2 regions of the Microcella frigidaquae genome follow, and region 1 is predicted to be linked to the other one. Evidence: predicted binding sites of a transcription regulator. Region 1 holds the regulator's gene; the other holds the start of a gene.
The links. The regulator LexA, encoded in region 1, represses DNA repair genes until DNA is damaged. The targets are predictions, from matches to a motif close to TCGAACANNTGTTCGA.
Positions count from the first base shown of each region.

Region 2: the regulator LexA is predicted to act here: its motif matches at 3,669-3,684, upstream of BJ959_RS01785 (LysM peptidoglycan-binding domain-containing protein).

Region 1 is NZ_JACHBS010000001.1:505,890-513,297, reverse strand. It holds gene miaA (tRNA (adenosine(37)-N6)-dimethylallyltransferase MiaA) at 1-322, shown strand, start outside; gene dapF (diaminopimelate epimerase) at 332-1,207, shown strand; gene BJ959_RS02470 (class I SAM-dependent methyltransferase) at 1,217-1,861, opposite strand; gene hflX (GTPase HflX) at 1,904-3,481, shown strand; gene lexA (transcriptional repressor LexA) at 3,494-4,186, opposite strand; gene BJ959_RS02455 (LysM peptidoglycan-binding domain-containing protein) at 4,514-4,867, shown strand; gene BJ959_RS02450 (histidinol-phosphate transaminase) at 4,920-6,014, shown strand; gene hisB (imidazoleglycerol-phosphate dehydratase HisB) at 6,011-6,616, shown strand; gene hisH (imidazole glycerol phosphate synthase subunit HisH) at 6,622-7,251, shown strand; gene priA (bifunctional 1-(5-phosphoribosyl)-5-((5-phosphoribosylamino)methylideneamino)imidazole-4-carboxamide isomerase/phosphoribosylanthranilate isomerase PriA) at 7,378-7,408, shown strand, end outside.
Region 2 is NZ_JACHBS010000001.1:368,567-375,974, forward strand. It holds gene rsmH (16S rRNA (cytosine(1402)-N(4))-methyltransferase RsmH) at 1-851, opposite strand, end outside; gene mraZ (division/cell wall cluster transcriptional repressor MraZ) at 956-1,387, opposite strand; gene BJ959_RS01770 (SCO2097 family morphological protein) at 1,709-2,083, opposite strand; gene BJ959_RS01775 (polyprenyl synthetase family protein) at 2,162-3,283, shown strand; gene BJ959_RS01780 (Rv2175c family DNA-binding protein) at 3,280-3,618, opposite strand; gene BJ959_RS01785 (LysM peptidoglycan-binding domain-containing protein) at 3,788-5,227, shown strand; gene pknB (Stk1 family PASTA domain-containing Ser/Thr kinase) at 5,290-7,218, shown strand; gene BJ959_RS01795 (class II 3-deoxy-7-phosphoheptulonate synthase) at 7,258-7,408, opposite strand, start outside.

The DNA of each region.
Region 1 (7,408 bases):
GCTCGTGCCGCGCCTCGACGACCGCGTGCGGGGCATGTGGGCGGCCGGGCTGCTCGACGAGGTGCGCGGGCTGCTGCCGCTCGGCCTCGAGCGCGGCGTCACTGCGAGCCGGGCGATCGGCTACGCGCAGGCGATCGCGCAGCTGCGCGGCGCGCTCGACGAGGCGGAGGCGATCGCGCAGACGCAGGCGCTCACCCGGCGTTACGCCCGTCGGCAGGTCGGCTGGTTCCGGCGCGATACGACAGTCGAGTGGCTCGACGCCGCGGCCGACGACCTCGTCGCCGCGGCTGAGCGCCGGCTCGCGCTCGACCGCGCTGACTAGCATGGGCGAGTGACCACGCTGCGATTCACCAAGGGCCACGGCACGGGCAACGACTTCGTGCTGCTGAGCGACCCCGACGGCGCGCTCAGCCTGACGCCCGCGCAGCGTGCGGCTCTCGCCGACCGGCGTTTCGGCATCGGGGGCGACGGTGTCATCCGCGCCGTCCGCTCCCAGCACCTGCCCGCCGGGCGGGCCGTACTCGAGCACGAGCCGGACGCCGAGTGGTTCATGGACTATACGAATGCCGACGGCAGCCTCGCCGAGATGTGCGGCAACGGCATCCGCGTCTTCGCCCGGTACCTGATCGAGGAGGGCCTCGCCGAGCTTCCGCCGGGCGGGACGCTCCCGATCGCGACCCGCGCCGGCATCGTCGACGTGCACCGCCTGACCGCCGGGTTCGCGGCCGACCTGGGCCGCTGGCGGCTCGACGGCACCGAGCCGCTGGTGCGGGCGCGCGGCCTTCCGGTCGCCCGCCCCGGGCTCGGCATCGACGTCGGCAACCCGCATGTCGTCGTGGCGCTCGCGAGCGAGGAAGAGCTCGAGGCCCTCGACCTCGGCCGCGCCCCGCTGCTCGACCCGGAGCCCGAGGCCGGGGCGAACGTCGAGTTCGTCGTCCCCGCCGACCCGCTCGTCGTGGACGGAGTGGGGCGCATCCGGATGCGCGTGCACGAGCGCGGCAGCGGCGAGACGCTTTCCTGCGGCACGGGCGCGGCAGCCGCGGCCCTCGCCGTGCGGCACTGGGCGGGCGCCGGCGCGCCGAGCGCGTGGCAGGTCACCGTGCCGGGCGGGGTGCTCGGGGTGCGGATGATCCCGACCGAGGGTGGCGAGCACGTCACCCTCTCCGGCCCCGCCGAGCTGGTCTACTCGGGCGAGATCACACTCTGACCCTTCGGCTCAGCCGGTGATCGTCGTGATCGGCCCGGTGAGTCCCGAGCGGTTGCGCACCCGCAGCACGCGGAACCCCTTGTTGGTCGCATACCGTGAGACGGCGAGCTCCCCCCGGTAGCGGTCCTCCATCCAGCGCTGCAGCGAGTCGCTGCCGAGGTTGCGGGCGACGACCAGCCAGGCGTCGGCGGCCTCGCGCAGCCGCGGCAGCCAGGCGTCGAGCATGCCGTGCAGCTCGTTCTTGCCGATGCGGATCGGCGGGTTCGACCAGATCGTCATGAACCGGATGTCCTCCGGAACCTCATCGGGCGCCGCCACCCGCACATTGTCGAGCCCGAGCAGCTCGGCGTTGCGCCGGGTCAGTTCGCGCGCCCGCTCGTTGATGTCGACCGCCCACACCGTCGCGCGCGGCGACTCGAGCGCCAGAGTCAGCGCGATCGGCCCCCAGCCGCAGCCGAGGTCGAGCAGGTCGCCGCTCGTCGGGGGAGGCGGCACATGACCGAGCAGCACCCCTGTGCCGATGTCGAGGCCCCCCGGGCTGAAGACGCCGCCCGCGGTCTGCAGCGTCACCTCGCGGCCCGCGAGCGTGACGGTCAACGGCCGTGCGACGAGCTCCCCGCTCGGCTGAGCGGAGAAGTAGTGGTCGGCAGCCATGCGCAGAATCTACCGAAGCCGGGCGAGTACAGTGAACGGCACATGACCGATCGCGACCATTCCTTGACCGACGCCCCCGCCGACGCCGGTGCCGGCACCGCCTCCGACAGCGACACGGCGACGGATGCGGTGGCCCGCGTGCTGGCGACCGCCGAGTCGCGCGCCCGCCGCGTCGTCGTGCAGCCCGCGGCGGCCCTGCAGGCCGACGCGGCCTACCTCGACGATCGCGACGGCGACCAGTTCGACCGCGAGGAGCGCGCGGCCCTGCGCCGCGTGCGCGGCCTCTCGACCGAGCTCGAGGACGTCACCGAGGTCGAGTACCGCCAGCTGCGGCTCGAGAACGTCGTGCTGATCGGCATCTACGCGCAAGGCGACCTGGAGGACGCCGAGAACTCGCTGCGCGAGCTCGCCGCCCTCGCCGAGACGGCCGGAGCCGTGGTGCTCGATGGTCTGCTACAGCGGCGCCCGCATCCCGACCCCAGCACCTACCTCGGCAAGGGCAAGGCGCACGAGCTCGCCCTCATCGTCAAGGAGCTCGGCGCCGACACGGTCATCGCCGACACCGAGCTCGCCCCGAGCCAGCGGCGCGCGCTGGAGGACGTCGTCAAGGTGAAGGTGATCGACCGCACGGCGGTGATCCTCGACATCTTCAGCCAGCACGCGAAGAGCCGCGAGGGCAAGGCGCAGGTCGAGCTCGCCCAGCTCGAGTACCTGCTGCCGCGCCTGCGCGGCTGGGGAGAGTCGATGTCGCGACAGGCCGGTGGCCAGGTCGGCGCCGCCGGCGCGGGCATGGGCTCGCGCGGCCCCGGTGAGACGAAGATCGAGCTCGACCGCCGCCGCATCAACACCCGCATGGCGAAGCTGCGCCGCCAGATCAAGGGCTTCGCGCCCGCTCGCGCGGCCAAGCGCGCCAACCGCGACCGGTACGCGGTGCCGAGCGTCGCGATCGCGGGCTACACGAACGCGGGCAAGTCGAGCCTGCTCAACCGCATCACGCGGGCGGGCGTCCTCGTCGAGAACGCGCTGTTCGCGACCCTTGACCCGACGGTGCGCAAGACGACGACTCCCGACGGCCGGCCGTACACGATCGCCGACACCGTCGGCTTCGTGCGCAACCTGCCGCACCAGCTGGTCGAGGCCTTCCGCTCGACCCTCGAGGAGGTCGCGGAGTCGGACGTGATCCTGCACGTGGTCGATGGCGCGCATCCCGACCCCGCCGCCCAGCTGGCGACGGTGCGCGACGTGATCGGCGAGGTGGGGGCCCGCGAGCTGCCGGAGCTCGTCGCCGTCAACAAGAGCGACCTGCTCGACGACGACGCGCGGCTGCTGCTGCGCGGGCTCGTGCCCGACGCGGTCTTCGTCTCGGCGAAGACGGGGGAGGGCATCGAGGAGCTGCAGCACCGCATCGCCGAACTGCTGCCGAACCCGGATGTCGAGCTGTGGGTCGTCGTGCCCTACGACCGCGGCGACCTGGTGTCGCTGCTGCACGAGCGCGGCCGCATCGTCGAGACCACCTACGTCGAGCAGGGAACCCGGGTGCATGCCTTCGCGCCGCCCGAGGTCGCGACCCTGGTCGAGCCGTACGTCGTCACCGACGCACCGGCGGCCGACGCGCGCTAGTCGCGCACGGGCTCAGACCGAGCGCAGCACCGCCACGACCTTGCCCAGCACGGTCGCCTGGTCGCCCAGGATGGGTTCGTAGGCCGAGTTCTGCGGCAGCAGCCAGGTGTGGCCGTCGCGCTGCTTGAACACCTTGACGGTGGCCTCCCCGTCGAGCATGGCGGCGACGATCTCGCCGTTCTCGGCGGTGCTCTGCTGCCGCACGACGACCCAGTCGCCGTCGCAGATGGCCGCGTCGATCATCGAGTCGCCGACGACGGTGAGCATGAAGAGCTCCCCCTTGCCGACGAGCTGCCGGGGGAGCGGGACGACCTCCTCGACCATCTGATCGGCTGTGATCGGAATGCCCGCCGCGATGCGGCCGACCAGCGGCACCATCGCCGCGTCGCCCACGGAGGGGCCGGGGACGGTCTCGGAGCCGATGCCGCCGCTGCCGCCGGCGTCGTGCTCGAGGTCGATGAGCACCTCGAGGGCGCGCGGACGGTTGGTGTCGCGCCGCAGGTAGCCGGCGAGCTCGAGCTGGCCCAGCTGGTGTGACACGCTCGAGAGGGATGCGAGCCCCACGGCCTCGCCGATCTCGCGCATGCTCGGCGGGTAGCCCCGGCGCGCGACCGAGGCCTGGATCACGCCGAGGATCGCGCGCTGCTTCTCGCTCAGGGTGGTGCGGCGGCGGGTCGCGCCGCCGAACTCGGTCTCATCGGCCATCACGGCTCCGATCGTCGGAGGTCCCCGTCGGAATGTCGGGGGTCACGGGTTCACTGTTCTCGCGACCCTCGAAACTCTATCCAGTTCTCGGGCTCTGCTCAAACATCTGTTCGAGCGTGTCCGGCGATCCGGAGACGAACCGGGCGAAAAGGGTTGTATCTGTGTTCGATAGAAGGTATGTTCGAAACACAGGTTCGCATCGGGCTCTCCCGGCCGAGAGTCGGATGCACCCCCCCGGCGGCCCCCCGGCGCCGGGGGGCCTGTACCCCCTCGCGAACGTCGAGAACATCGCGGACATCGAGGACCACGATCAGAGAGGTCGATGACATGAGCAGCATCACCTACAGCAGCACGGCCTTCGCCATGCCGACGGTCGCACGCACCCGCCTGCGCCTCACCCGTCGCGGGCGCTTCGTCGTCGCCGCCCTCGTCTCGCTCCCGCTCGTGCTCGGCCTGCTCGGCATCGCCCTCAACGGCGGTGGCGCGGTCGCCGGTTCGACCGCGGCCCCGGAGACCGTGACCGTCCAGGCGGGTCAGTCGCTCTGGAGCCTGGCGGAGGAGCTCGCGCCCGACGCGGCCACCGCCGACGTCGTCGCCGACCTGGTCGCCGTCAACGGCCTCGCCGGCGGAGCGGTGCTGCCCGGCCAGGTGCTCATCGTCCCGGCCGCCTACGCCGACTGATTCGCACCTCAGCCGCGAGAGGCGCCCAGGCGCCCGCGACTACGATGGCCGGGTGACGAGCCTCGCCGACCTGCCGATCCGCGACGACCTGCGGGGCCTGACGCCCTACGGTGCTCCGCAGAAGGCCGTGCGCATTGCCCTGAACGTCAACGAGAACACCCACCCGGTGCCGGACGAGGTCGTCGCGCACGTGACGCGCGCGGTCGAGCGGGCCCTCCGCTCGGTGAACCGGTATCCCGACCGCGAGTTCACCGCGCTGCGCGAGCAACTCGCGGGCTACCTGAGCACCGCATCCGCGTCGCCCGTCACGGTGGCCCGGGAGCAGATCTGGGCCGCGAACGGCTCCAATGAGGTCATCCAGCACCTCCTGCAGGCCTTCGGCGGTCCTGGTCGGACGGTGCTGGGCTTTCCGCCCACCTACTCGATGCACGCGATCATCGCCGCCGGTACCGGAACGACCTGGGTCACCGGGCAGCGCGACGCCGACTTCCGGCTGAGCCCCGCGACGGCCGCGGCGGCTGTCGACCGGCACGATCCCGACGTCGTCTTCCTGTGCGCGCCGAACAACCCGACCGGAACGCCGCTCGGCCTCGACACGATCGCGGCGGTCTACGAGGCGAGCCGCGGCATCGTCATGGTCGACGAGGCCTACGCCGAGTTCATGCCCGCGGGCGAGCCGGACGCGCTGAGCCTGCTGCCCGGCCGTGAGCGCCTCGTCGTCTCGCGCACGATGAGCAAGGCCTTCGCCTTCGCCGGTGCCCGACTGGGGTACCTCGCCGCCGACCCCGCCGTGATCGACGCCCTCCGGCTCGTGCGCCTGCCCTACCACCTGTCGGCACTCACCCAGGCGGCCGCGGTGGCCGCGCTCGAGCACGCTCCGACGATGCTGCGCACGGTCGACGCGATCCGCGAGCAGCGAGACCGTCTGCTCGTCGAGCTGGCGGGGCTCGGCTACGCCCCCCACGCCAGCTGGGCGAACTTCGTGCTGTTCGGCGGGGTCGCCGACCCGCAGGCGACCTTCGAGCACCTGCTCGCCCACGACATCCTGATTCGCGACGTCGGTCTGCCGAACCACCTCCGCGTCACCGCCGGGACCCCGGCGGAGACCACGGAGTTCCTGGACGTGCTGGCTAGGATGGCCCGGTGAGCACCCCCCGCATCGCCGAGCTGAGCCGGGAGACGAGCGAGTCGTCGATCGCGCTGCGGCTGAACCTCGACGGCACCGGCCGTTCGTCGATCTCGACGACCGTGCCCTTCTTCGACCACCTGCTGACGGCCTTCGCGAAGCACGCGCTCGTCGATCTCGACGTGACGGCCCGCGGCGACATCGACATCGACGTGCACCACACGGTCGAAGACACCGGCATCGTGCTCGGCGCCGCCATCGCGCAGGCGCTCGGCGACAAGGCCGGCATCGCCCGCTTCGGTGATGCCCTCGTGCCGCTCGACGAGGCGCTCGCGCAGGCCGTCGTCGACGTCAGCGGCCGCCCGTACCTCGTGCACAGCGGCGAGCCGGCCGGCTTCGAGTTCCACCTGATCGGCGGCCACTTCACCGGCTCGATGGTTCGGCACGTGTTCGAGGCCATCACCATGCACGCCGGCCTCACCGTGCACCTCACCGTGCTCGGCGGGCGCGACCCGCACCACATCGCCGAGGCCGAGTTCAAGGCCTTCGCGCGCGCCTTCCGCCAGGCCGTGCAGCATGATCCGCGCGTCCAGGGCATCCCCTCGACGAAGGGCGCGCTCTGACCGCCGTGGCGCCCCGCGTGGTCGTGCTCGACTACGGCTCCGGCAACGTCCACTCGGCGGCGAAGGCGGTCGAGGCGGCAGGAGCCCGGGTCGAGCTGACGGCCGACCGCGAGCGCGTGATGGCCGCCGACGGCCTCCTGGTGCCCGGCGTGGGCGCGTTCCGTGCGGTGATGGATGCCCTCCGCGCCGTGCGCGGCGACGAGTTGATCGACCGGCGCCTCGCCGGCGGCCGCCCAGTGCTGGGCATCTGCGTGGGCCAGCAGATCCTCTTCGAGCGCGGCGATGAGCGCGGCGAGGTCACCGAGGGGCTCGGCCAGTGGCCGGGCACGGTCACGGCGCTGCACGCACCGACGGTGCCGCACATGGGCTGGAACACGGTGGAGGCCCCCGAGGGCTCGCGCCTGTTCGACGGTCTGCACGACGAGCGCTTCTACTTCGTGCACTCCTACGCCGCCCACGAGTGGACCCTCGATCCGCACCCGGCGATCCCCGCGCCGATGGTCACCTGGGCCGAGCACGGCGAGCGCTTCATCGCCGCGGTCGAGAACGGTCCGCTGAGTTCCACCCAGTTCCACCCCGAGAAGTCGGGCCAGGCGGGGCTCCGCCTGCTGTCGAACTGGCTCGTCACCCTCTGACCTGCCGCCGCGGCGCCGACCGCCCGCATCGATGCTGGCCGGGCGCCCGGGCGCGACGGAGTACGATCTTGTGTTTGGCCGCCGGAAACCGGCGAGTCCGCGAGTGATCCGATCAGAAAGTTGTCGATGAGCGAGTTCTCGACCATCCCCGCCCTCA
Region 2 (7,408 bases), 140 kb from region 1:
AGCAGACGGAACTCGGGGCTGTGCTCGGGCAGCTCCATCGGCAGACCGGCCGGTGCCGTCGATCGGGTGCGGGAGGCGAGCTCGTGCTTCACGATGCGGTCCTCGAGCGACTGGTAGGCGAGCACCACGATGCGCCCGCCGACGGCGAGAGCGTCGAGCGCCGCGGGCAGCGCTGCCTCGAGGGCGGCGAGCTCGCCGTTCACCTCGATCCGCAGCGCCTGGAAGACGCGCTTGGCCGGGTGGCCGGCCCGCTGCACGGCGCGCGGCGTCGCCTGGGCGATCAGCTCGACCAGCTGCGACGAGCGCTCGAGGGGATGCTCGACGCGGGCCTCGACGATACGGCGCGCGTAGCGCGGCGCCAGCTTCTCCTCGCCGTAGGCGTAGAAGATCCGGCGCAGCTCGGCTTCGGAGTACTCCGCCAGCACAGTGGCCGCCGTGATGCCCGTCGTGCGGTCCATGCGCATGTCGAGCGGCGCGTCCTGCGCGTAGGCGAAGCCGCGCTCGGCCTCGTCGAGCTGCATCGACGAGACGCCCAGATCGAAGAGCACCGCGGTGACCTGGTCGATGCCGAGCCCGGCGAGAGCATCCCGGATGCCGCTGTAGACGGTGTGGACGAGGTCGACACGATCGCCGAACGGGGCGAGCCGCTCGCCGGCGCGGGCCAGCGCGTCGGTGTCGCGGTCGAGGCCGACGAGGTGGAGGCCGGGGTGGCGCTCGAGCGCGGCCTCGGCGTGGCCCCCCAGGCCGAGGGTGGCGTCGACGAGAACGGAACCCGGCACGTCGAGAGCCGGGGCAAGGAGCTCGAGGGTGCGCTCGAGCATGACGGGGATGTGCACGGGGGTGGTCGTCATGGTGATGTCGGTCCTGCTCGCGGGGCCCTGATCCCCATCCGTGCGACCTGGCACCGGGGAAGGTGCGCCAGGGCGGGTCACGGCTGGGAGTCAGGCCCCCGCGGTCAGAAGAGTCCGGGAATCACCTCCTCCTCCGTGGCGGCGAAGGCCTCCTCGCGCTCGGCGTAGTAGGTGTTCCAGGCCTCGGTGGCCCAGATCTCGGCACGGTCGCCCGCACCGATGACCGTGAGCTCGCGGTCGAGGCCGGCGTAGTCGCGCAGCACCTGCGGGATGGTCACGCGGTGCTGCGAGTCGGGCTCCTGCTCGCTCGCGCCGGAGAGGAAAAAGCGCTGGAACTCGCGACCCTGCTTGCTCGTCAGCGGTGCGGAGCGCAGCTTCTCGAGCTGCTGCAGGAAGGTCGCGGCACTGAAGACGTAGATGCAGTGCTCCTGGCCGCGAGTGAGGACGACACCGCCAGCGAGCTCGGCCCGGAACTTGGCCGGGAGGATGATCCGCCCCTTGTCGTCGAGCTTGGGGGTGTACGTGCCGAGAAGCATCGTCCTGGCCCCCCTCTCATCTCCGGCCCGAGATCAGGTGATGCCCTCCACTTTACTCCACTATCCTCCACAAATGGAAGCACTTCGAGGAGTTTATGCCTGGACTTCACTGTTGTCACGCCGGATGCTCCCCACAGAGCCGCGGAAATACAGGGGAGATCGAGGTGGAGGGAAAGGGAGCGCGACGGGAGGCCCGGTGGAGGGAAAGGCCTACTCCGCAGCGAAACGCCCCGTGAACCGCCCGCTCGGGGCACCGGGATGAGGGCACAGAAAAAGGGGCCGGCCCGAAGGCCGACCCCTGACGTGGAGGAACGTGGAGGGCTACTCGCCGCGCTCGTCCTGGCGACGCTCCCAGCGCTCGTTCATGGTCTGCATCCACGACGATCGCGGAGCACGGGCGGAACCCGAACGGCCGGCGGCGGCCGGCTCGGCCGCACCGCGACCGGGCGAGAGCACCATGAGCACGCCGCCGAGCATGAGGCCGAAGCCCACGACGCCGACGATCGGCTGCCGCACGATGACGCCCGCGACCAGCGCGGCAACACCGGCCACGGCGAGCAGCGCGCCGATCACGATGAGCCGGTAGTTCGGCTTGCCTCGGCGGCCGGCGACGGTGGCGACGAAATCGGCGTCGTTCTGGTAGAGATTGCGCTCCATCTCCTCCAGGAGGCGCTGCTCGTGCTCAGACAGCGGCATGATGACCCCTTCGACGACTAGGAGGGGAAGCCCCCTCCCCCCACATTCTAGGCTCGCCGCGCTGGATAGGCTAGGCGAGTGCCTGAGAGAACCCGGTTAGTCGACCTAGTCAACGCCCGGCTGGAGCGCTTCCTCGAGGAGCGTGCGACCCAGCTGGAGCAGATCGCCCCCGAGCTCTCGGTGTTCATGGATGCGAGCCGCGACCTGCTCGGCGGCGGCAAGCGATTCCGCGCCCTCTTCTGCTACTGGGGCTGGCACGCGGTCGCCGGCACCGTCCGACCGGACGACCTCCTCGCCGAGCTCGACACCCACAGCGATCTGCCGAGCGTCATCGAGGCCGCCGCGGCGCTCGAGCTGTTCCACGCCGCCGCCCTCGTGCACGACGACATCATGGACAACTCCGACACGCGCCGCGGCATGCCGGCGGCGCACCGCCGGTTCGAGGCCGACCACGCCAGCCATGAGTGGACCGGCAGCCCCCGCACCTACGGCACGGCGACGGCGCTGCTCCTCGGCGACCTCCTGCTGGGCTGGAGCGACGAGCTGCTCGACGTCGGACTCGCGCGCCTCGGCGATCCGCGCAGCGCGCGCGCGGCCCGTGCCGAGTTCCAGACGATGCGCACCGAGGTGACGGTCGGCCAGTACCTCGACATTCTCGAGGAGGTGGCCTGGCGCGACTCCCCCGAGGCCGAGCTGCTGCCCCGCGCGCACCGCGTCGTGACCTTCAAGTCGGCCAAGTACTCGATCGAGGCTCCGCTCGCCCTCGGCGGTGTGATGGCCGGCGGAACGCTCGAGCAGGTGGCCGCGCTCCGCGCCTTCGGCCTGCCCCTCGGCGTCGCCTTCCAGCTGCGCGACGACCTGCTCGGCATCTTCGGCGATCCCTCGGTCACCGGCAAGCCTGCCGGTGACGACCTGCGTGAGGGCAAGCGCACGGTGATCATCGCGCTGGCCCGCGCCGCACTGCCCGCCGGCGCCGTGGCCCTCATCGATGAGCTGCTGGGCGAACCCGACCTCACCGATCACCAGATCGCGACGCTGCAGGCGACGATCCGCGACAGCGGCGCCGTGGAGACGACCGAGCGGATCATCGAGCGCTCCGTGCAGGAGGCGCTCCACGCGCTCGAGGATGCTCCCGTGAGCCGCGCCGCGCGCGCCGAGCTGATCGGGCTCAGCGATCTGGTGACGCGCCGCGCGACCTAGAAGGCGAGCGCCTGGGCGACGCGTCGGACCTCGGCCTTGCGGCCCGATCGCAGCGCCGCGATCGGCGACGCGCCGAGCATCTCGTTCGGCGTCAGCATCCAGTCCATCGCCTCGTCGTCGCTGAAACCGTCGTCGGCCAGGAGCGTCAGGGTGCCGCGCAGATCCTTGACAGGCGCGCCGTCGAGCAGGAACTCCTCCGGCACGACGAGCACCCGGTCACGGCGCACGGCCAGGAGCTGCCGCTCCTCGAGCAGTCGATGCACCCGTCCGGGGCTGAGGTTCAGGATCTCGACGAGATCGGGGACGGTCAACCAGCGAGCGGATTCGGAAGCCACGTCACCAGAGTGCCATGCTCTGCCCCCCGTCGCCCGACGAGTCGAATGTTACGAACATGTGAACGGAAACCACATCTTCCACTTCTCTTCACTTGCGTAGTACTGTGAAACAGTGGCCGGGGGGCCATCGCGCCGCAGTGCGCCCACGGGGGCAGGGGAGGTTTCGCGCATGAGCGATCCGAGGCATGCCGGGAGCACCGCGCCGTCCTGCGAGCCGGGCACCGAGCCGGGCATCGAGCAGCACATCGACCCGCGCGCCCGAGCCGTGCTCGCCGGCCTCTCGCCGCGCACCGCCCCGAGCGCGCCGCCGAACCCGGAGCGCGCTTCCCGACCCGCCCTGCCGGCGCGCTCGCCGCGGCTGCGGACCGCCGCCTTCTCCACCATGCCCATCGTGCTCACCGGGGCCATCGCGCTCGGTGTCGGGGTCGCCACCCCCGCCGACGCGGCATCACCGCGCAAGCCGCACTCCCCCCGCCCGCAGCATGCGCCCGAGCCTGTGAACATGCGCTCGGTGGTCAGCGGGCTCGGCGCGGCCATCATCCCTGGAGCCCTCGCGACCCGCACGGCCGCGGCCACGACTGCCCCCGCCGTCTACACGGTCGCCCCCGGCGACACGGTCAGCTCCATCGCGCAGTCCTTCGGGCTGCCGACGGCCGCCGTGCTCGCGCTCAACGGCCTCTCCTGGTCGGCACCGATCTTCCCCGGCCAGGTCCTCCGTCTGACGTCGGCCCCGGTGAAGGCGACCGGATTGCCGACGCCGACGACCGTGGGCGGGGTGTACACGATCGTGAAGGGCGACACCCTCTCGTCACTCGCCGCCCGGTTCGGGGTGACGACCCAGGCGATCCTCGACGCCAACGGCTTGACCTGGACGAGCATCGTCTACCCCGGCCAGTCGATCGTGGTGCCGGGGCGCGTGCCGGCACCGGCCCCCGCGCCCGCTCCGATCGTCGGCGCCGCTGCCGACGTGCCCGTCGAGACCTCATCCGCGCGCGTCGCCGCCTCAGCCCCGATCGCGGAGCAGGCCGCCGCGGGCGACGCGGGCGGCACCGAACTCGCCGCGGCGGTCGCCGACATGACCGTGGCCAAGCGCCCCGTGCTGCCCGCCGCGCCCCCTCCGGTGGCCGCTCCCCCCGTGGTGAACCGCCCGACCGTGCCGTCGACGCCGGGAACGCCGAGCACCCCGCGCCCCCCGAGCGGCGGCACCGTCACGCCGCTCACGGCCGAGATGCGCACGCACGCAGCGACGATCGTGCGGGTCGGCCGCGAGCTGGGCGTTCCCACCTACGGCATCGTGATCGCGCTCGCGACCGCCATGCAGGAGTCGTCGCTGCGCAACCTCTCGTGGGGCGACCGCGACTCGGTGGGCCTCTTCCAGCAGCGCCCGAGCTCCGGCTGGGGAACCGCCGCGGACCTGCAGATCCCGAGCCACGCGGCCCGGCTGTTCTACGTCGGTCGTTCCGGCTACACCCGCGGCCTGCTCGACATCCCCGGCTGGCAGAGCATGACGCTCACGCGTGCGGCGCAGGCCGTGCAGATCTCGGCCTACCCCGACGCGTACGCCAAGTGGGAGACGAGCGCCTGGGCCTGGTACGACGAGCTCACCTGAGTCGCAGTCGGCACCGCGCGTGGCTCCAGGGTCGACGCCGCCCCGCGACCTAGACTGAGCGGGTGAGCAGCGCGACGACCGATCCCCTCATCGGCCGTCTCATCGACGGTCGGTACCAGGTCCGCTCGCGCATCGCCCGCGGGGGGATGGCGACCGTCTACCTCGCCACCGATCAGAGGCTCGACCGCCTGGTCGCCGTGAAGATCATGCACGGGCATCTGGCCGATGACAGCCAGTTCAAGGAGCGCTTCATCCAGGAGGCGCGCTCCGCGGCCCGGCTGGCGCATCCGAACGTCGTCAATGTCTTCGATCAGGGCCAGGATGCCGAATCGGCCTACCTCGTCATGGAGTACCTGCCGGGCATCACGCTGCGCGAACTGCTCCAGGAGTACGGGGCGCTCACCCCCGAGCAGACCATGGACATCGCCGAGGCCGTGCTCGCCGGTCTCGCCGCCGCCCACAAGGCGGGAATCGTGCATCGCGACCTCAAGCCCGAGAACGTGCTGCTGGCCGATGACGGCCGCATCAAGATCGGCGACTTCGGCCTCGCGCGGGCCGCCAGCGCGAACACGGCGACCGGCAAGGCGCTGCTCGGCACGATCGCCTACCTCTCCCCCGAGCTCGTCACGCGCGGTGTGGCCGACACGCGCAGCGACATCTACGCGGTCGGCATCATGATGTTCGAGATGCTCACGGGTGAGCAGCCGTACAAGGGCGAGCAGCCCATGCAGATCGCCTACCAGCACGCGAACGATTCGGTGCCGGCCCCGAGCAGCTTGAACCCCCGTGTTCCCGCGGAGTGGGACGAGCTGGTGCTCTGGGCGACCGCGCGCGACCCGCAGGACCGCCCGGCCGACGCGCGGGCGCTGCTCGACCAGGTCACCGAGACCGGTCGCGCGCTGCAGACCGCGCTGCCCGCCGCGGCGACGCAGCGCACGCTGCTCCTCACCAGCCCGATCACGGTGACCCCGGCGACCGACGAGACCCAGGTGCTGGGCACACGCGGGTCTTCCGGCACCGACAGCGGCCCGAGCGCGACCGCGGAGCTCGCGCGGCGCGGCCCCGCCAATCGTCGGCGGGGGTGGATCCTCTTCGCGGCGGTGCTGGCTCTGGCCGGTCTCGCCGCCGGCATCGGCTGGTGGTTCGGCGCCGGACCCGGCGCGCGGGTCACCATCGCCGACGTCCGAGGAGCCACGCCGGAGGCCGCCCGCCTCGTGCTCGAGGAGCAGGGCGCGACCGTCGACGAGCAGCTCGGCGAGGCCTACGATCTCGAGGTCGAGGCCGGGCGCATCGCGGCCACCGACCCGCCGGCCGGCGAGGTCGTGGACCGCGACACCGTGGTCACCCTCATCGTCTCGCTCGGCCCGGAGCCGACGACCGTTCCCGACGTAATCGGGCAGCCCGAGGCCGACGCCCGCGCCGCACTGGTCGGCGCCGGGTTCGAGCTCGGCGAGAGCATCCCCCAGTTCGATGCCGACGTGCCGGAGGGCTCAGTCATCGCCGTCGTGGATGTCGACGAGGCCGCGCTCGATGCGGGCGCCGACTCGTTCAAGGGCACTGAGGTGCGGCTGATCGTCTCGGTCGGCAGGATTCCCGAGGTGCGCGGGCTCACCGTGGAGGCGACGCAGGCCGCCCTCACCGCGAGGGGGCTGACCGGCATCGTCGGCGGCGAGTCGGCGTTCGACAACGAGGTGCCCCAGGGCGATGTGCTGCGCGTCGAGCGCACCGGCGACGGCCCCGTGCGCCCCGGCGCGACGCTCACCATCATCGTCTCGCGCGGGCCCGACCTGGTCGACGTGCCGAACGTCGTCGGACGTTCGATCGAGGAGGCGATCGCGATTCTCGAGCAGGCCGGCTTCGAGGTCGCGCTCGACACCAACGTGCCGCCGGGGCTGCGCGACTCGCCGCTCGCACCGGTGCAGGCCACCGACCCGGCCGCGGGCGAGCGCGTGCTGCGCAACTCCCGCGTCACGGTCATCGCGCAGTACTGAGCGCCCGCCGCCCCATGGCGACGGATGCGGGACCGCCGCTCAGCTGCGCCCGAGCTCCTCGGCCACGAGGAAGGCGAGCTCGAGCGACTGCATGTGGTTCAGACGCGGGTCGCAGAGCGACTCGTAGCGGGTCGCCAGCGTCTCCTCGTCGATCTGCTCCGAGCCGCCGAGGCACTCGGTGACGTCGTCG